Regions from separate parts of the Roseibium sp. FZY0029 genome, predicted to be linked through region 3. Evidence: predicted binding sites of a transcription regulator. Region 3 holds the regulator's gene; each other region holds the start of a gene.
What was found. Region 3 encodes PhoB, which activates phosphate uptake and scavenging genes when phosphate is short. Its sites were predicted from a motif close to TGTCATNNANCTGTCAT; they were not measured.
Positions count from the first base shown of each region.

Region 1: V1T76_RS13210 (DUF1045 domain-containing protein) is a predicted target of PhoB. The motif match lies at 4,991-5,007, and genes of this name have one in related genera.
Region 2: V1T76_RS18375 (arsenate-mycothiol transferase ArsC) is a predicted target of PhoB. The motif match lies at 3,787-3,803, and genes of this name have one in related genera.

Region 1 is NZ_JAZDVZ010000004.1:333,892-340,850, forward strand. It holds gene phnF (phosphonate metabolism transcriptional regulator PhnF) at 1-155, opposite strand, end outside; gene phnG (phosphonate C-P lyase system protein PhnG) at 288-773, shown strand; gene phnH (phosphonate C-P lyase system protein PhnH) at 773-1,399, shown strand; gene V1T76_RS13190 (carbon-phosphorus lyase complex subunit PhnI) at 1,404-2,528, shown strand; gene V1T76_RS13195 (alpha-D-ribose 1-methylphosphonate 5-phosphate C-P-lyase PhnJ) at 2,525-3,454, shown strand; gene phnK (phosphonate C-P lyase system protein PhnK) at 3,451-4,239, shown strand; gene phnL (phosphonate C-P lyase system protein PhnL) at 4,248-4,952, shown strand; gene V1T76_RS13210 (DUF1045 domain-containing protein) at 5,100-5,849, shown strand; gene V1T76_RS13215 (alpha-D-ribose 1-methylphosphonate 5-triphosphate diphosphatase) at 5,846-6,959, shown strand, end outside.
Region 2 is NZ_JAZDVZ010000006.1:126,989-133,947, reverse strand. It holds gene V1T76_RS18395 (hypothetical protein) at 1-182, shown strand, start outside; gene recQ (DNA helicase RecQ) at 212-2,101, opposite strand; gene V1T76_RS18385 (GNAT family N-acetyltransferase) at 2,250-3,143, opposite strand; gene V1T76_RS18380 (MAPEG family protein) at 3,261-3,638, opposite strand; gene V1T76_RS18375 (arsenate-mycothiol transferase ArsC) at 3,871-4,326, shown strand; gene V1T76_RS18370 (protease inhibitor Inh/omp19 family protein) at 4,427-4,948, shown strand; gene V1T76_RS18365 (DUF7662 domain-containing protein) at 5,023-5,805, shown strand; gene V1T76_RS18360 (GrpB family protein) at 6,026-6,586, opposite strand; gene zapE (cell division protein ZapE) at 6,759-6,959, shown strand, end outside.
Region 3 is NZ_JAZDVZ010000001.1:335,224-342,182, forward strand. It holds gene V1T76_RS01540 (alpha/beta family hydrolase) at 1-343, shown strand, start outside; gene V1T76_RS01545 (Hsp33 family molecular chaperone) at 745-1,731, opposite strand; gene argF (ornithine carbamoyltransferase) at 1,742-2,671, opposite strand; gene V1T76_RS01555 (aspartate aminotransferase family protein) at 2,671-3,867, opposite strand; gene V1T76_RS01560 (GcrA family cell cycle regulator) at 4,308-4,844, shown strand; gene phoB (phosphate regulon transcriptional regulator PhoB) at 5,084-5,785, opposite strand; gene phoU (phosphate signaling complex protein PhoU) at 5,865-6,560, opposite strand; gene pstB (phosphate ABC transporter ATP-binding protein PstB) at 6,592-6,959, opposite strand, start outside.

The sequences.
Region 1 (6,959 bases), on a different contig from region 3:
CGGTTGACGCCAAAACGGCTCGCAAGCTCAGATTCCGGCGGCAGGCGGCTGCCTTTTTCAAAGGCGCCGCTCACGATTTCCGCTTTCAGCGTTTCCATGATCTGGCGCCACACCGCAATTCCGGCGCTGCGGTCGAGAGTGCTGTTTGTCGTCATGAGCCCGTCATCAAATTTCGGTACCAAAGAGTCAACCGGATTATTTGTCTAGACAAATAGACAAATCAGATCTAGGACAAGGGCGTTTTCGAACGCTTTCCGAAGAACCGCCCAACCCAAAAGGCGCGCTTCATGACAGACATACCCTCCACATCCTCCCCGGACACCGAAGCCGGCGCGGCAGTCGGCGCCCGCCAGAAGGTCATCGCAACACTGGCCGCTGCATCCGCCGAAGCTGTCGCGGAAAAATTCAACGCGCTTCCTTCGCAGAGCTACGAACTGGTGCGCCAGCCCGAGACTGGACTGGTGATGGTGCGTGGCCGCATGGGCGGAACCGGCAGCCCGTTCAATCTGGGCGAGGTCACTGTGACCCGCTGCGTCGTCCGGCTTGAAACCGGCGAAACCGGCAACGCCTACAGTCTTGGCCGCAACAAGCAGAAGGTGCTGCAATCGGCCGTGATCGACGCCTTGTGGCAAAGCCCGGCGATGCAGGGACGCATCGAGGCGGACATCATCGCACCGCTGGCCGAAGCCCAGCAAGGCGCGAAGGAAACCGTCCGCCAGGAAACCGAGGCCACCAAGGTCAACTTCTTCACCATGGTGCGGGGAGACAACTGATGAGCGCAAGCAACGCAACCGCCGCCGCCCCCCTGGCCGCGGGCTTTCAGGATCCTGTTCACGATGCGCAGGGCTGCTTCCGTGCCATCATGAACGCCATGGCCCGCCCGGGCACCCGGCAGACGATTTCCGCCGGCAATCTGAAGCCGCCCGCACCGCTGACACAGGTGGCCGCCGCCATTGCCCTGACCCTTTTCGACTACGACACACCGATCTGGCTCGACAAACCGCTGATGACGTCGGACGCGGTGAAGACCTTCCTGCGTTTCCACACCGGCTGCCCGATCGTCACCGAACCGGTGGAAGCGGCCTTCGCGCTGGTCAGCGCGCCGGTGAGCATGATCCCGCTGGCAAGTTTCAACCAGGGCTCCGCCGAATATCCGGACCGCTCGACCACGGTGATCCTGACCGGGCAGGACTTCAGCTCTCATCCGTCTGTCACCTTCAGCGGTCCGGGCGTCAAGGACACCGTGTCCTTCGGCTCCGGCCCGGTTCCGCCGGTCTTCTGGGATCAGGTGATCGCCAACAACCGCCAGTTTCCCCGGGGCATCGATCTGGTCTTTGCCGGCCAGGACGCACTGGCTGCCCTGCCCCGCTCCACCCGCATCCTGAAAGCGGAGGTCTGACACCATGTATGTAGCCGTAAAGGGTGGCGAAAAAGCAATTCGCAACGCCCACAAGCTCATGGCCAAGCGCCGCCGGGGTGACACATCCGTTCCCTCGCTGACACTGGAGCAGATTGCCCAGCAGCTCTCCCACGCCGTTGCCCGCGTCATGGGCGAAGGGTCGCTCTATGACGAAATGCTGGCCGCGCTTGCCATCAAGCAGGCACGCGGCGACCTGATCGAGGCCGCTTTCCTGATGCGGGCCTACCGCACGACCCTGCCGCGCTTCGGCTACAGCCAGCCGGTCGACACCGCGAAAATGCTGGTGGAACGGCGCGTCTCGGCCACCTACAAGGACCTGCCCGGCGGCCAGGTGCTGGGCCCGACCTTCGATTACAGCCACCGCCTTCTGGACTTCGCGCTGGCCGCCGAAGAGGACGGCCTTGAAAAGCCGGCCGAAACCGCCCGCGTCGAAGACGACAGCATGCCGCGCGTCACCGATCTGCTAGGCGACGAAGGCCTGATGGAGCCGGACCCGATCACTGACGAGGACGCCCCGGTCGGTGACCTGACCCGTGAACCCCTGTCCTTCCCGGCCGACCGGGACCTGCGCTTGCAGAACCTTGCCCGTGGCGACGAAGGCTTCCTGCTGGCGCTGGCCTACTCCACCCAGCGCGGCTATGGCCGCACACACCCCTTTGCCGGTGAAATCCGCTACGGCGAAGTGGAGGTGGAGTTCTTTGCAGAGGAACTCGGGTTTGCCGTGACGCTCGGCACCATCAAGGTGACCGAATGCCAGATGGTCAACCAGTTCAAGGGCTCCGCCAAAACCGCCCCGACCTTCACCCGCGGCTACGGCCTCGTCTTCGGACAGGTGGAAAGGAAGGCCATGTCCATGGCCATGGTCGACCGTTCCATGCGCTGGCAGGAACTGGGGGAAGAGCCATCCGCCCCGGCCCAGGACGTCGAATTCGTCCTGTCCCATTCAGACAACATCCAGGCGACCGGCTTCGTCGAACACCTGAAGCTGCCGCATTACGTCGATTTCCAGGCCGAACTGGACCTCGTGCGCCGCATGCGCGGCGAATGGTTCGAAAAACGCCGTCAGGAAGAAGAAAAGGGCGACGCTGCCCGGGAGGCCGCAGAATGAACGACACGGCTCAGATTTTCGAACAGGGCGAATACAACTTCGCCTATCTGGACGAGCAGACCAAGCGCATGATCCGCCGGGCAATCCTGAAGGGCATCGCCATTCCGGGCTACCAGGTGCCTTTCGCCTCGCGCGAGATGCCGATGCCCTATGGCTGGGGCACTGGCGGGGTGCAGGTGACGGCGGCAATTCTGGGCAAGAACGATTGCCTGAAGATGATCGACCAGGGCTCCGACGACACCACCAACGCCGTGTCGCTGCGCGGTTTCTTTGAAAAGACTGCAGGCGTGCGCACCACCTTCGAGACGTCGGAGGCAAGCGTCATCCAGACCCGCCACCGCATTCCGGAAAAGACCTTGCGCGAAGACCAGATCATCGTCTTCCAGGTGCCGATCCCAGAACCGCTGCGCTTCCTTGAACCGCGCGAAACCGAGACCCGGAAGATGCATGCGCTTGAGGATTACGGCCTCATGCACGTGAAGCTCTACGAGGACATTGCCAAGAACGGCCATATCGCCACCACCTACGCCTATCCGGTGAAGGTCAACGACCGCTATGTGATGGACCCTTCGCCAACACCGAAATTCGACAATCCGAAGATCGACCAGATGGCAGCCCTTCAGCTTTACGGCGCCGGCCGCGAGAAACGCATCTACGCCATTCCGCCCTACACCAAGGTCAAGAGCCTCGACTTCGAGGATTACCCGTTCGAGGTGCAGAAATTCGACAAACCCTGCGGCCTGTGCGGCGCGGAGAATGTCTATCTCGACGAAGTGATCCTGGATGACAAGGGCGGACGCATGTTCGTCTGCTCCGACAGCGACTATTGCGAGGAACGGCGCGCGGAGGGCCACCTCGGCCCGATGGCAGCCGATCCGGCGGCACATCAGTTCGGCGCCACCCAGGCAGAGGAGACCGCCCGATGAACGCCTTTCCGACCACGGATCCGCTGCTGCAGGTTCACAACGTCACCCGCTATTATGGCGACCGCGTCGGCTGCGCCGATGTCTCCTTCGATCTGTGGCCCGGCGAAGTGCTGGCCATCGTCGGCGAAAGCGGTTCCGGCAAGACCACGCTGCTCAACTGCCTGTCGACGCGGCTGGCTCCGACGGCGGGTGCCATCGAATACCGCATGCGCGACGGCACCATGCGCAATCTCTACCAGCTGACCGAGGCAGAACGCCGCCTGCTGATGCGCACCGACTGGGGCTTCGTGCACCAGAATGCCGCCGAAGGCCTGCGCATGAATGTTTCCGCCGGTGCCAACGTCGGCGAACGGCTGATGGCGGTGGGCGAACGTCACTACGGCAACATCCGCTCCACCGCTGACGACTGGCTGGGACGGGTGGAAATCGACAGTGACCGTATCGACGACGATCCGCGCTCCTTCTCCGGTGGCATGCGCCAGCGCCTGCAGATCGCCCGCAACCTCGTCACAAGGCCGCGGCTGGTCTTCATGGACGAGCCAACCGGCGGTCTGGATGTCTCCGTTCAGGCCCGCCTTCTGGACCTGCTGCGCCGTCTGGTGGCCGATCTCGGGCTTTCGGTAGTCATCGTCACCCACGACCTTGCCGTCGCCCGGCTGCTGTCGCACCGGATCATGGTGATGCGCCACGGCGATGTCATCGAAAGCGGCCTGACGGATCAGGTGCTCGACGATCCGCGCGAGCCCTATACCCAGCTGCTCGTTTCTTCCATTCTCCAGGTATGAGGACCGAAATGCCCGTACGCCTCTATCTCAACAATGTCGGCAAGTCCTTCACCATGCACCTGCAAGGCGGGACCGTCATTCCCGTAGTCGAGAAAGTCGAATTCTCGGTCAATGCCGGCGAATGCGTCGTCCTTGGCGGCCCCTCGGGAGCCGGCAAAAGCTCGATCCTCAAGATGATCTATGGCAACTACCGCTGTGACGAGGGCCAGATCCTGGTGACGGCCGGCGATGAGATCGTCAACATTGCCGGCGCCGAGCCGCGCAAGATTCTGCGCCTGCGCGAAGACACGATCGGCTACGTCAGCCAGTTCCTGCGCACCATTCCGCGCGTGTCGGCGGAAGATGTGGTTGCGGAACCGCTGATCGCCCAGGGCACCAGCGAGGAAGAAGGTGTCGACAAGGCCCGCTCCCTGCTGTCTCGGCTGAATGTGCCCGAGCGCCTGTGGACCCTGCCGCCGGCCACCTTCTCCGGCGGCGAACAGCAGCGCGTCAACATCGCCAGGGGGTTCATCGCCCATTATCCGATCCTGCTGCTGGACGAGCCGACCGCCTCGCTCGACGCCGCCAACCGAGCCGTGGTTGTCCGTCTGGTGGAAGAGAAGAAAGCCCAGGGCGTAGCAATGGTTGGCATCCTGCACGATCAGGATGTGCGGGAGCAGATTGCCGACCGCATCATCGACGTGACGGGATTCAGCGCGGAAGCGGCCGCCTGAGGCGCAAGATGAGGAAAGGCTTGCAGACGGGCGGAAACTGTCACAGAAAAGTCACCGCCCGTCTTTAGGTCACTCCTTCAGAAAGTTGAAGGACGTGGCCCTGCCACTTCCCGGCCGAACCACATTTCAAAAATTGCGATTCCCCTCATGCGCTATGCTCTCTATTTCGCCGCCAATGCCGACGACCGCCTGATGCAGCTCGGAAACACCTGGCTCGGGCGTGATCCCTTCACCAGCGCGGCCCTGACCCAACCGGAATTGCACGGCATGACACCTGCACGCTTTCACGAGCTGACGACCGATCCCCGACGCTATGGTTTTCACGGGACCTTGAAAGCCCCGTTTTCCCTCGCAGCCGATCAGACCGAGGCGGGGTTGGTGGAAGCCTGCACAGCCTTTGCAGCGGAAATCGCGCCTTACGAGATAGAAGCCCTCGGCGTGAACAGGCTTGGCCGTTTTCTGGCACTCACCCCTGAGGCAGAAGAGCCGGCCCTGCGTGCCTTTGCCAGCCTGTGCGTGCGCCGGTTTGAGCCGTTCCGCGCACCGCTTTCGGAAGCGGATCTGGAGCGCCGCCGCAAGAGCAGACTGTCGGAAAAACACGACACCTATCTCGTCAGATGGGGCTATCCCTATATCTTCGATGAATTCCGCTTTCATCTGACTCTGTCCAACAAGCTGGAAGACGACACCGACATGGAACGGCTGACGAATGCCGCCCGAGACCATTTCGCGGATGTCACCGGCAGGAAAAGGCTGTGCCGCCACGTCGCGCTTTACACCGAAGCCGAGCGCGGCGCGCCGTTTGAGGTCCGCACGGTATTTGAGCTGACCGGCAACACCGCCCCCGCTGACGCGCTCAGCCAGAGCGGGCATCTGTCCCAAGAGGAAACTGCATGAGCAAGCACCCCAAAGTCTTCAAGAATGCCCGTCTGGTTCTCGCAGGCGAAGTGTTCGACGGCTCCCTGACGGTCGACGATGCCGGTCTGATTTCCGGCGTCGGATCGCCGACCGACGTCGACGGCCATGACTGCGAAGGCGATTACCTGCTGCCCGGCCTGATCGAACTGCACACCGACCACCTGGAAACCCACTACGCGCCGCGTCCGAAAGTGCGCTGGAACCCGGTTTCCGCCGTCCAGGCCCACGATGCCCAAATTGCCTGCTCGGGCATCACCACGGTTTTCGATGCCCTGCGCGTTGGCATGGATGAAGACGCGGACCTCGGCTATGCGGACATGCGCGCACTTGCCGACGCCATTGAAACCGGCCAGCGGGAAAACCGCCTGCGCGCCGATCATTTCATCCACCTGCGCTGCGAAGTGTCCGCGCCAGACGTGCTCGACGCCTTCAAGGTGTTTGAGGATGATGACAGTATCCGCCTGATCTCGCTGATGGACCACACGCCCGGTCAGCGCCAATTCGTGTCGATGGATGCCTACAAGGTCTACTATCAGGGCAAGAAGGGATTCACCGACGCCCAGATGGACGAGTTCATCCGCAAGCGCCAGGCACGCGCCAGCAGCCTCGCCCCTGAAAACCGCAAGCATCTGTCGGACATCGCCCAAGCGCGCGGCATCGCCATCGCCAGCCACGATGACGCCACCACCGCCCATGTGAACGAGGCAATTTCGCTGCAGACGAAAATCGCCGAGTTTCCGACCACTCTGGAAGCCGCCAAGGCGTCACACGAAGCCGGCATGGCCGTTCTGATGGGCGCGCCGAACGTCGTTCGCGGCGGGTCTCATTCGGGCAACATCTCGGCGAAGGAACTTGCAGAGGCAGGCGTTCTGGATGTGCTGTCCTCCGACTATGTGCCGATTTCGCTGTTGCAGGCTGCCTTCCAACTGGCTGATGAGGTCGAAGCGATTTCTCTGCCGCAATCTGTTGCCATGGTCACGTCAACGCCTGCAAAGGCCATCGGCCTGGAAGACCGCGGCGTTCTGGACCCCGGCCTCAGGGCCGATCTCATTCAGGTGAAGATGGTGGGCGACATTCCGGTCGTGCGCG
Region 2 (6,959 bases), on a different contig from region 3:
TCTCTCATGAGGAGATCGAACAGATCTACAAACTCGGTTCTTCTTACAGGCGTCTGCGTCAGCACCGGAACATCCATCTGGCGCTCAGGGACATTATCGACAGTTTCCTGTCGCATCCTGATGAAGAAACCTTGTCGGATCTTTCCGGGGTCTATCAGCTCTGCCTGCATCAGGACGGCTGACCGGTCAAATTCGGGAAACCTCAGCGCGGCTATACGCCTGCTTCAAAAGCCTCGACCAGTTCGAGGAATGCCTCGCCGTATTTTTCAAGTTTCGACTGTCCGACACCTGAGACAGCCAGAAGAGCATCTTCGCTTACCGGCCGCGCGGCGGCAATTCCGGCCAGTGTCGCGTCGGGAAACACCACATAGGGCGGCACGCCCTGATCTCGGGATATCTGGGTTCGCAGTCTTCGCAGACGCTCGAACAGCAGCTTGTCCTCATGGTCGAGCTCGTCGGCGATGGACGCGGTGCGAGAGGAACTCGTCCGTTTCAGACCTGCCGCGCTGCGGTCCTTGCGCAAGGCAAGCTTTTCATCTCCGCGCAAGACGCTGCGTGCCTTTTCCGTCAGCACCAGCGCGCCAAACTGAGCATGATCCACATCGACGTAACCTGCAGCGACAAGCTGCCGGGCGATCGATTGCCAGGTCTTTTGCGGCACATCCTGTCCGATTCCGAAGACCGACAGCTTCTCATGACCGAAGCGGGTGCTTTTTTCGTTGGTCTTGCCCAGAAGCACATCGATGACATGCGCCGTGCCGAAGCGTTGTCCGGTGCGGTAGATCGCCGACATCAGTTTCTGCGCAGCTTCCGTGCCGTCCCAGGTTTCCACCGGAGACAGGCAGGTGTCGCAATTGCCGCAGGGCTTGGGATAGGTCTCACCGAAATGGGCGAGCAGGGCTTGCCGCCGGCATCCGGCCGTCTCGCAGATGCCCAGCAGTGCGTTCAGCTTGGCGTTTTCCGCGCGCTTGACCTCATCCGGTGCGTCGCCTTCGGCAATCATGCGCCGGCGCTGCACCAGATCGGCCATGCCATAGGCCATGAAGGCTTCGGACGGTGCCCCGTCCCGGCCTGCGCGGCCGGTTTCCTGGTAATAGGCCTCGACGGAAGAGGGCAGATCCAGGTGGGCGACATAGCGCACATCCGGCTTGTCGATGCCCATGCCGAAAGCGACGGTCGCCACCAGGCAAAGCCCTTCTTCCAGCAGGAAGGCATCCTGGTTGGCAGAGCGCTGTTCCGCCGGCAGGCCGGCGTGATAGGGCAGGGCCCTGATGCCTTTCGAGGTCAGCCATTCGGCGATGTCCTCGACCTTTGCTCGCGACAGGCAATAGACGATACCGCTCTCGCCGGAGTGCTTTTTCAGGAAATCCAGCAGTTGCTGACGCTGGTTGGTGCGTTCGACAATCTCGTAGCGGATATTGGGCCGGTCGAAGCTGGTGGAAAAGACGGCAGCGTCTTCCATCTGCAGGCGGGCCAGAATGTCCTTCTGGGTGTGCGGGTCGGCGGTCGCGGTCAGTGCCACGCGCGGCACACCGGGATAGCGGTCGCGCAGGCAGGACAGCGACATGTATTCCGGGCGGAAGTCGTGGCCCCACTGACTGACGCAATGCGCTTCGTCGATCGCAAACAGCGCAATCTGCAGCGTGTCCAGGAACTTGCGGAAGCTCTCGGTGCCAAGCCGTTCCGGCGTCACGTAAAGAAGATCGATTTCGCCGCGGCGCAGGGCGCTGCGGATGCTGTCCTGTTCTTCCGGTGACAGTGTGGAATTGATCGCGGCGGCCTGAACACCCGCGGCGCGCAGCGCGCCGACCTGGTCTTTCATCAGCGCGATCAGCGGAGAAACGACGATGCCGACGCCGCGCCGGCAAAGCGCCGGGATCTGGTAACACAGCGACTTGCCTGCCCCGGTGGGAAACAGCACCACGGCATCCTTGCCGTCCACAAGCGTTTCGATGACCGCCTGCTGTTTGCCCCTGAAGCTGCTGTAGCCGAAAACCTTCTGCAGAACCGCAAGCGGTTTCGGCTCCGGACGCACGGTCGGAGCAGGGGCGTGCTGCACTGGAATGACTTCCTCCGCGGCAACAGCGGGCGAAACGGGCATGGGTGAGACGGGTCCTTTGATTCTCCCGCACAATGTCTTATTCGCGAAAGAAGGGCAATGAAGGCGGAAGCGCGCCTGTGGATGACCGGTCAAGCCGACCAGCGCATTCAGGAAATCCGTCGCTTTGTCGCGGGCCGGCGGGCCGGTACTAAAACTCGGCGTCGGGATCCTTTGCCAGCGTTTCGGCACAGTGAATGCGCATCTGCTCGGTCAGGTCCCCCAGATCGCCCTCAAGCTTCTCCGGCCGGATCGGCTTGCCGAAATGCACGTTGAACTTGGCATTTTCTTTGTTCAGCAATTCGTTGAAGACCGTCATGTCACGCAATTCAGTGGAGACCCTGGCCAGGAAGTAGAACAGCCCGGAGTTGCGCCCGCCCATGTGCATGGGAATGATCGGGGCCTTGTTCTTGCGCGCCAGCGCCAGGGCGGATGTCATCCAGGGGCGTTCGGTCAGCTTGCCGTCGTGCCAGTAGGCCAGACGTCCGGACGGAAACAGCACCACGACCCGCTCCTTGGCGAAGGCCGAGGAGGCAAGCTTGATCGTTTCCTTGGATTTTTCGCGGCTCTTGAAGTCCGCACGCCATTCGACTGGAATAATCATGTCGGCAAGGCGCGGATTGATGCGGATCGCGTCGCGATTGGCGAAGATGGCAAGGTCGTTGCGTCGCGACTTGATGGCATCGTACAGAACGATACCGTCCGCAATACCGGTCGGGTGGTTGGACACCAGAACGACAGGCCCCTCCTTCGGCACCCGTTCAAGACCGAGCGTGGTGACGTCAAGCGACAGCAGATTGCTCAGATGAGCAAAAACGTCCAGCGCTTCCATATGCGCGATCGTGTCGGCCATTTCGACCGCGGACTTGTATCGCAGGATCTTATGAGCGAAGGGTCTGATGAAAGGCCACCACGGGCTCGCCATCACCAGCTTGCCCCGTTCTGCGATCAGAACATCGACGATATGCTGATCCGAAATCTGCCTTTGGGACGCGGCCTGACGGCGCGTCGGCAAGGTGTCTGTCGTCTGATCGGTCGTCCGCACAATGCACCTCTGCCCACGAGATAACTGCCTCACTCCGATGCATCGTTAACGAAATCAGCTTCTTGGTGCAAATGGTCGTTGTACGATTTTCAGGATCGGATCCCGCTCACAAGCGGCTCAGCTCCATAGGGAACTGGTGAAAATTGCCAAGGATGTCAAGAACGAGGCGATCCACGCAAGCGAGCGCGGCGATGCCCTGTCCGCCCAGTAGCAGCCGATATAAATGATCCTCAAAAGCACAAAAAGCACGGCAAGTCGGTCGATCCAGTGCGGATCGCCGCCCTGGTTGAGGCCGACAAAAACGGCAACTGCAAACAGCGGAAACGCTTCGAAGCCATTTGCCTGTGCGCCTTGCGCCCGGGCACGGAACCCGTCTCGCCAGTAGTCCGGATCGCGCGGACGGGAATTGTCGAAGGATTTGTTCAGTTTGGCCGGAAAGACCGAAAGCATGGGAAGAATGGCAGCAACAAGGACGCACCAGAAGGCAATTGGCATAGGGGCTCCTCAAGGACTTGTTTCAAGGTTCGGGCGCAACTCCCGCACTGCGGTGTCAGTGGAACGCCGGTCATAGCGGGAGTGCTTGCGCTCCTGTTTATCAGGCTCTGAAAAGATATCCTCATGATTTTACGGCCTTTCCCGGCTTTGTCATAAAGTCTTCCTGTCGCGGCTGTAGGGGGAGGCCGCCCGTGGCGTTCCTGTCAGGGCTTTTTCCGCGAAGGAAGACCCCGTGCCAAAAACAACCGTTCTGTTCGTCTGTCCGGACAACAGCCTGCTGTCGCCCTTGGCTGAAGCCTATCTGAACTTTCGGGCCGGCGGTCTGATGCGGGCCTTTTCCGCGGGCGTGTCGCCTTCGCAAAGCCTCAGCCGGCACGTGCACCGGCTTCTGTCGGCCAGGGGGATAGACGCCAATGGCCTTGCTCCCAAACCGGTCGAGATTTTCCTGATGCCACATGCGGAGATTCCCGACAGGGTGATCTATCTCACCGATCAGGACCCCGTCGTCTTGCCCCCGCAATGGAAAACCACTACCTCCAGCCATTGGTGGAACATTGCCGCAAAGCCGCCTTTTCCGGAAGGTTTTGCTGCCTGCGCCGCCTATTTCGAGAGGATCGCAGGGGCAATCGACAGGCTTGTGGAGCCTCCAAAATCAGCCGGAGTCAACGTTTCGAACCGCGTCGCCTGACAGATCTTGAGACGGTCGATTTTCAGGATTTTGGATTTTCGACAAATTGTGGGCTAAGAGTTGCTCCCATATTGGGACGAAGGTGAGGGATTGATTCGTCATGATGCGCGCGGGAAAGTTTGTTTTGATCGTTGGCCTGGTCGTTCTGGCAGCAGGCTGCCAGAGATTGTCCGGGGGCCGCAACTATGCCGAACCGCTGCCGGCGACCCCGACAACGCCAGTGGGCTCGGGACAGCTTGCACCGCTTGATCCCAACGCGCAGGGCGCCGGTCTCAACGACCCGTCTGCACAACCGACGGATCTGGCCAGCAACCCGGTTGCAGCACCTGCCGATGCCAAGGAAATTGGCCGCACGGATCTTCTGGGTGGCTGGAAAATCAGCTCCGCGGGCGAAAACTGCATGGCCTTCATGACGCTGACCACCTGGTCCGGCGGTTACCGCGCAAATACCAGAGGTTGTAGTTCCCCGGTACTGTCCGGCATTTCCGCCTGGGACCTGAGCGGCAATCAGGTGGTCCTGAAGGACGGTGCCGGCCTGATCGTTGCGCAGCTTTATTCCAGCGCTTCCGGCCAGTTTAACGGCCAAACATCAACCGGATCGCCTATCTCGCTATACCGTTAAAGCCCCTCCGTATTAATGCTGGACAGCTCGCGCTATAGGTGTATATTTGCATAGCTACCGGAAAGGCTGTGCAAATGTCAAAATATGAACCACTGCGGGAACACTTGGCGCGACTGGAAGATGTAGTCTGGGCGGCCAAGCTGAACGAAGTTGAAGATATCATAGGTTCGTCGCTGCCCAAGAGCGCCCGGGAACATCGTACCTGGTGGGCCAATTCCGGCGGCAGCCTGGTTCACCAGAATGCATGGCTGGACGCCGGATGGCGGGTGGAGCGCACCGACCTGATGCGCGACGTCATTGTCTTCCGCCGCTTGCGCATCGGAGGCACTGTCGCGGCGACATCCGCCCGTACGGAGCGGGCGCTTCGAAACCCGCAGAAGGCAGCGGAAAAGCGCCTTTCCAAGGAAATGGCCGCCCTGCGCCAACCTGCAACCGTGACGTTGCGGTCCGAATGGACCACGCTTGGCGATCTCCAGCGCACACCCTGTTCCAATTCCATCATTCCGCAGGAAGGCGGCGTTGTGCGCTTTGCCGCCATGGACGGAGACGAGGTGGTAACTGCAATCGTCGCTACATTGTCGGTCCACAAGGCCTATCGCAGCATGCGCATGGCGATGAAGGGTCTTGAAGACGATACCGGAAGTCGCGTCGGCACGGAGCTGTTCAACAAGGCCGGTTTCGATGCTTCAGACCCGATCGAATGCGATGTGGTGAAGTCCGGCAACGCTTGGCTTCTGACCGACGGTCGCGGACGCAAGGCTAATCTGGACGATCAGTCCGAATGTTACCTTGTTGCTCAGCTTCTCTATCTTCAGGAAGTGCAGAACGGCCGCAAGACGGCACTTTATCTGCGCTAACCGCCCACAATCCTGGTCTTCGCCTGGAAACTCCCTATGCCAGGCGAATACAGGCAAGGGGCCGCAGGCCCTCCGGCGAAGACGAGTCGTGAAGGGTCATCATTGCGTTCCTCCCGCACAGGCCCCCTCCCTGTGCCAGGCGCCCGTAACCCACCTACCGGTTGCGGGCGCTTTTGTTTTACCTGACCGCCCGAACCTTGGAAGCGTTGCGCACGGAGCCTCATCGGGTGATGAGCGCACGGTCCTTCCTGCTGGACAGGACATCTTCAATGAAGCTGGTCTTGCCGGACGTGTAGAGCTCCCAGTCGGCGTCTTGCCCGGCCTTGCGGCTGAGATCCTGTTTCAGAGCCGCGTAGCGCATCGCAAGGCTTTCGTTGCTGCGCAAGGCATCGCGAAATGTCCGCCGCAGCCCTGGTGAGGGGCAGCCGAAGGCACACAGGCAAATCCGGTGGGCGATGATCACCTCCTGATGTTTCGTCCCGGCCGGCTGGGGCCTTGGCCCGGCAGGCCGTGTCATTTGCACTTCATCGTCCCGGAAACGGGTACCGAGGTTGTGGTAGCCCAGATGCAAGAGCTCGTGGGTGACCGTGTCCGCTGAAGCACCGGGGGCCAGCGAAATATCGATGTGGAGTTTCGGCTTTGCAATCAGCCCCGGCACGGCCGTCGATCCGACATGATCCAGGCCCTCGGCCCTTGTTCCCAGCAGGTGCCGCAGGTCATTCATCAGCAGGTCGGCCTGGCGAATCCAGTCCGGATCATGCGGCAGCAGAGAAATTCTCATCAGGCCTGAAATCCTTAAATTTCAAACGGTTGAAATACAAATACGTAAGAATGTGTGATCGGTTACAACCATATCATGACTTGCATCTGCGACGTTTTGACCTTATTCCGCCGTGCACATAGATACGTCCAAGACCCCATGATTTCTCATGGAGGGAGCAGCACCTTTGAAAATGGAACTGCCGGTCAACCGCGCCCTCAGCGCCCGCTACGACGCGCTGATCGCGTCGGGTGAGATCAAGGAAGACCCCGTGCAACGGGAGGCTGTGCGCCAGCTCGATCTCCTGAATACCCGCCTTGCCGAAACCCGTCTGGCCTCTAAGAAAAGTTCGCTTGGCTGGCTGTTCGCCAGCAAGAAGAACCAGCTCTGGGCC
Region 3 (6,959 bases):
TGCCGCGATGCTGGCAGGCGGCGGCTCGCTGCCCGGGCGCGTCAAGGGCGTCGCCTGTTTCGGCTACCCCTTCCACCCTACCGGCAAGGCCGAGGCCGAGTGGCGGCTCCTGCCGCTGCAGGACGCCAAGCGGCCGGTTCTGGTGCTGCAGGGCGACCGGGATCCTTTCGGCTCCAAGGCGGAACTCGACGAAGTCACCCTGCCCGCTCATGTCAGCCTGTCCTATCTCGAAGATGGCAACCACGACTTCGGCCCGCGCGGCAAGTCACCGGCAACACTCGACGGCAACATCACGCTGGCCGCAGAGGCCGTCAGGGCATTTGTGGACGGGTTCGCGAGCTAAGGCCTGCCCGGACCCGGTCCGCCCACCCGAACAAGCACAGGGCAGGTCTATGGCCTACTTGCCTGAATGCTAGCCGAAGCCAGTGCGATGCTTTCGCCCCCTCCAGGAATAAGTGGGTTCCGGGTTTCCTGCGGTCGCTCGGGATAACTGCGGTGTCGATCTGAGACCTCTATCAACATACGAGCAGTGACCTTTCGAACGAGCAGCCCATCCTTTGAGACAGCGCTGAAACGCTTCTTCAGGATGAGGTCGGCACGCCCGCCACCTCTCAATCTACCGACAAACTTTGAGGGTCGGTTCAATCCCTCAAATTCATCATGCAAGAATGAGGGGCATTGGCCGCGGAAAAAAGCCCGGACCGTTTTCGATCCGGGCTTTCTGCAATGTGCCTTCAGTCCGGCTTACTGGCCGGGCTTGCCGTCGAATTCGTAGCGGGTGCTGCAGAATTCGCAGGTGACGATGATCTTGCCGTCGACCGTCATATGGTCGACGTCGTCCTCACTGAACCCGGCCAGAACATTCTCGATCTTCTCGCGCGAGCAGCTGCACTTGTCGGCCAGCGGCTGCGGTTCGAAGAGCCGGACGCCGCGTTCGTGGAACAGGCGGAAAAGCAGCATTTCCACGCTGACTTCCGGGTCGGTCAACTCGACGTCCTTGACCGTTTCGACCAGGACCTTGGCTTCCACCCAGGCATCGTCCTCGTCGATCTCGTGCGGATGCGTGCCTTCAGGCGCGTCGCCCGGATCGATGTCGGCCTGACGCATGCGTTCCGGCGCCTCGGGCAGGAACTGGATCAGGATACCGCCCGCAGTCCAGGTTTTTGCAGGGCCTTCGCCTTCCTGGCGGGTGAACAGTTCACCGACCCCAAGACGCACTTCGGTCGGGATCTGCTCAGACCGTTCGAAGTAGCGCCGTGCCACTTCCTCCAGAGACACGCCATCCAGCTCCACCAGCCCCTGGTAGCGCTGCATGTGCGGGCCCTGATCGATGGTCATCGCAAGATGTCCGTGGCCAAGCAGTGCCTCCTGCGTCGCCTTGCCGTCGGTCATCAGGGCTTCGACTTCTCCGGCATCGAAAGTTGCGCAGGCGCGGATCGCGTCGGGAGTCTTGAAGTCGACCACCAGCATGGACACCGGCCCCTTCGTCTGCGTCTGCAGCGTGAAGCGGCCGTCGAATTTCAGCGATGTGCCCAGCAGGCTGGTCAGAACGATCGCTTCCGCAAGCAGACGCGAGACCGGCTCCGGATAAGCGTGACGGTCGAGAATTTTTTCCAGGACGGGACCAAGCGCGACCGCACGGCCGCGCACATCGAGCCCTTCCACGGCAAAGGGCCGGACAGCGTCCAGCCCCGCAGGCGTGATGCCCAGTTCATCAAGATTAAGTGCCACTTGGCTTGCCTTATGCTGCGCCGAAGCACCAGGCCAGAATGCCCTTTTGGGCATGGAGCCGGTTTTCGGCTTCGTCAAACACAACGGAGTTGGGACCGTCCATGACGTCCGAGGTGACTTCCTCACCCCGGTGAGCCGGCAGGCAATGCATGAACAGGGCGTCCTGGTTTGCCTCAGCCATCAGGCGCTTGTTGACCTGATAGGCGCTGAGGAGATTGTGACGCGATTCCGCGTCGTCATCGCCCATGGACACCCAGCAGTCGGTCACGACACAGTCGGTCCCCTTGACTGCCTCATATGGGTCCGTCGTCACCTGAATGGAACCACCCTTGGCACGGGCAGCTTCAATCAGGTCCATCGGCGGCGCCAGTTCGCCCGGCGTCGCGATGCGCAATTCGAAATCGAAACGCGGCGCGGCATGAATCCACGAGGCCAGCACGTTGTTGCTGTCACCGGTCCAGGCAACGCTCTTGCCCTTGATCGAACCGCGATGCTCTTCGAAGGTCAACAGATCCGCCATGATCTGGCAAGGATGCGAGAGCTTGGTCAGCCCGTTTATCACCGGCACCGTTGCGTTCTCGGCGAGTTCGCGCAGTTCGTTGTGATCAAGGATGCGGATCATGATCGCGTCTACGAAACGCGACAGAACCCGCGCTGTATCGGCGATTGTCTCGCCGCGGCCGAGCTGCATTTCCGCACCGGTCAGCATCAAGGTCTCGCCGCCAAGCTCACGCATGCCAACATCGAAGGAAATGCGCGTACGGGTCGACGGCTGTTCGAAGATCATGGCCAGTATCTTGCCGGCCAGCGGCCCCTGGCCGCGATGCACGCCGTTCCGGCTCGACTTGATCTTCCGACTGGCGTCCAGGATGGCGCGCAGTTCGTCGCCTTCGAAATCCGTCAGATCCAGAAAGTTCCGGTAGGTTCCGTTTGCGGTCATCAGGCCGCTCCTTCCGTCAATTTCGCTTCCACAGCGACAGCAGCCTGTTCCAGGCGCTCGACTGCAATGGAAATTTCCTCTTCGCTCATGGTCAGCGGCGGCATGATGCGCACCACGTTATCGCCGGCTGGCACTGCCAGGAGACCCGCTTCACGGGCCGCAAGCACATAATCGGCCACCGGCACCACGCATTTCAGGCCGAGCATCAGACCATTGCCGCGCACTTCCGCCAGAACGTCCGGATGGCTGTCCACCAGCCCGGCCAGCTTCTGCTTGAAGCTGAGGCCTTTCTGACGAACGCCTTCCAGGAACCCGTCTTCCAGCACCACGTCGAGCACCGCATTGCCGACCGCCATGGCCAGCGGGTTGCCGCCAAAGGTGGTGCCGTGGGTTCCAGGCGAAAGGGCTGCTGCGGCTTCCGCGGTTGCAAGGCATGCGCCCATCGGGAAACCACCGCCGATGCCTTTGGCGATCGCCATCAGGTCCGGCTCCACGCCCGCCCACTGGTGCGCGAACAACTTACCGGTCCGTCCGACACCGGTCTGGATCTCGTCGAAGATCAGCAGAATGCCGTTGTCGTCACAGATCTTGCGCAGCGCGCGCAGGAAGTCGGCCGGAATTTCGCGGATCCCGCCCTCACCCTGAACGGGCTCGATGGCAATCGCCGCGGTTTGCGGACCGATGGCATCTTTCAGCGCATCCAGATCGCCGGCCGGCACCTGATCGAAACCGGGAGCCTTCGGGCCGAAGCCTTCAAGGTATTTTGCCTGACCGCCCGCCGCGATGGTCGCGATGGTCCGGCCGTGGAAAGCGCCTTCGAAGGTCACGATGTGGAACCGTTCAGGATTGCCGTTGTCATAATGATACCGGCGCGCGCATTTGATGGCAGCTTCCATCGCCTCGGCGCCGGAATTCACGAACAGCACCTTCTCGGCGAAGGTGGCCGCGCACAAACGCTGCGCAAGCCGCTCGCCGTCGGGCATCTGATGCAAGTTGGAGGTGTGCCACAGTTTTGCGGCCTGATCCTGCAACGCCTTGACCAGATGCGGATGGGCATGACCGAGTGCGTTGACCGCGATGCCGGAACCGCAATCGAGGAATCGTCGGCCATCGGTGGTTACCAGCCAGACACCTTCCCCATGATCGAAAGACAGGTTCGATCTTGCGTAATTTCCGAATAGTGCAGTCGCGGACATAACCTCGTTTGTCTCCTTTAAACGCCCCCGCTGTCCCTGCGTCGCCCCGACGCCGGGCCGCCATCTGGAAAAGATCGCGAAGGGCCAAAACGCAACGTGCCGCCCCGATGAGGCGGCACGTAGCGGTTTCCTTATACACTGCCGGTACCGTGCACTGTCAATGGAAATGGCGCACTGGACATTTCCCCCGCCCTGGAAGACGGATTTCATAAAATTCTCAATGACCTCGCCATAATTGGGGAAAAGTCGTTTCATCCCCAACTGGTTTGGGTCCGGTGGTTGCCTGACAAATTAACGTTATTGTAACCTCTGAACAATCAGACACGAGATCTCGTGAGGCAAATCACCAAAAGGCACTAGATATGCCATTATTAAGCGTGCTTACGCATGCTTAACACGGGGTTAATGGCCGCGGGTCGGTCAAACTAAAGGGTGCGGCGATGAGTTGGACAAACGAACGGGTTGAGCTTCTCAAAAAGCTTTGGGGCGACGGCTTGAGCGCGAGCCAGATTGCGGGAGAACTGGGTGGCGTTACCCGGAATGCCGTTATCGGCAAGGTGCACCGCCTTGGTTTGTCCGGCCGTGCCAAGTCCACGTCTTCAAGCGCAAAGCCGCGCCGGCCGCGGACGGCAGCTCCGGCAACGGGCGCCGCGCCAAAGAAGCCGACCAGCTCACATCCGCAGTCCATCGGTGCAACGGCGCTGAAGGCGGACATGTCACCGGCGCCGGTGGTTGAAGCCAAGCCGCGCGTGGAGCCGATTGCCGAACTGGTGCCGATCTCCCAGCGCGCGACCATCCTGACGCTGACCGAGCGGACCTGCAAGTGGCCGATCGGCGATCCGGCGACCGACGACTTCTACTTCTGCGGCCGCCATTCCGATGCCGGCGTTCCCTACTGCGCCCATCACTGCAAGATCGCGTATCAGCCGGTCGCTGACCGCCGCCGCGACCGCAAGACGATGGCTCAGGCAGGCTGATAGCCTGTAAGCAAAACGATTTCTCGAAAAGCCCGCCGTTTTGGCGGGCTTTTTACTTGGACTTTCGCTCCGCTGATTTGCCTTTCCCATCCACTCGCATCAGACCATTGCCCGAGCAAGGCCTTCGCGGGACCAGGCTGCGACGCCGCGGAAAGCTCTTGTGAGGGAAAGACAAAGCCTCTGAGACGAAAAAGCCCGCTCAAGAGCGGGCTTCTCATCGTATGATCCGAGCTCTGACCTCAGGCGGTTGCGGCGGTGAACTGGTCGTTGAAGGCATACCCGGCACCGCGAACGGTGCGGATCGGGTCCTTCGCCTTGCCCTTGTTCAGGGCCTTGCGCAAGCGGCCGACGTGAACGTCGACAGTGCGTTCGTCCACATAGACATCATGCCCCCAGACACCATCCAGCAATTGCTCGCGGGAAAAGACACGGCCGGGCGAAGTCATCAGAAATTCCAGCAGGCGGAATTCGGTCGGTCCCAGGTGAATTTCCTTGGCGTTGCGGCGGACGCGGTGGGTTTCGCGATCCAGCTCGATATCACCGGACCGCAGCATGGTGGACACCACTTCCGGGCTTGCCCGCCGCAGGATGGCGCGCACGCGGGCCATCAGCTCCGGGACCGAGAAAGGTTTGACCACATAGTCGTCGGCACCGGTCGACAGGCCGCGGATGCGCTCTGCTTCCTCGCCGCGTGCCGTCAGCATGATGACCGGCAGACGTTCGGTGTCCTCGCGCGCTCTCAGGCGGCGGCACAGTTCAATTCCGGAAAGGCCCGGCAGCATCCAGTCGAGCAACAACAGATCCGGCAGGCTTTCGCGCAGGCGGATTTCCGCCTCATCGCCCCGGACACAGGACTCGACCGAGTACCCTTCTGCTTCCAAATTGTATCTCAAAAGAAGGCTGAGCGGTTCTTCGTCTTCAACGATGAGCACCTTCGGCATACATCTCGCTCCAATTACAGCAACCGGCGCCAAGGCGCCGGCCGTTCAGATCTTTTGCAAATGCGACAAACGCCGGCGCTCAGACCGCGCCGGTTTCGTCGACCTTTGCCCGGTCTTCCGGCAGACGTTCACCAGTGACCATGTAGTAGACGTTCTCGGCGATGTTGGTCGCGTGGTCGCCAATGCGCTCGATGTTCTTGGCGCAGAACAGGAGATGGACGCACTGGGTGATGACGCGCGGATCTTCCATCATGTAGGTCAGGAGTTCGCGGAAGATGGACGTGTAGATCGCATCGACCTCGGCATCGGCTTCCTGAACCCGGCGCGCGGCTTCCGCATCCTTGCGGGCGTAGGCATCCAGCACCTGCTTGAGCTGGGACAGTGCCAGTTCGGTCATGTGTTCGACACCAATCGCGAGCTTCTTGTTCTGCAGGTCGCTGTCGATGGCGATCACTCTCTTGGCCACGTTCTTGGCAAGATCGCCGACACGTTCCAGGTCGTTGGCAATGCGGGTGGCAGCGGTGATTTCGCGCAGGTCCTGCCCCATCGGCTGGCGGCGCACGATCAGTTCGATCAGCTTCACTTCAAGTTCGTTGTAAAGCGTGTCCAGACGGATATCGCCCTTGATCGTCGCCTTGGCAAGCTCCAGATCCTGCGACACCAGCGCAGAAACCGCATCGGCAAACGCCGTCTCGGCAATGCCGCCCATTTCGGCAACCTTGCCGGCCATGGCCGTCAATTCGTCATCGTAAGCCGTGACTGTATGTTCAGACATCCTGTGTCCCCTTCAGAAACCTAAAAAATGCTTAGCCGAAGCGGCCCGTAATGTAGTCCTGCGTACGCTTGTCCTTCGGATTGGTAAAGATGTCCTCCGTCAGACCTTCCTCCACCAGAACACCAAGGTGGAAGAACGCGGTACGCTGAGACACACGGGCAGCCTGCTGCATCGAGTGGGTCACGATCACGATGGTGAAGTTTTCGCGCAGTTCGTCGATCAACTCTTCCACCTTCGCGGTTGCGATGGGGTCAAGCGCCGAGCACGGTTCGTCCATCAGGATCACTTCCGGGCTCACGGCAATTGCACGCGCGATGCAAAGACGCTGCTGCTGTCCGCCCGACATGCCGGTGCCCGGCTCGTCCAGACGGTTTTTGACTTCTTCCCAAAGGCCGGCCT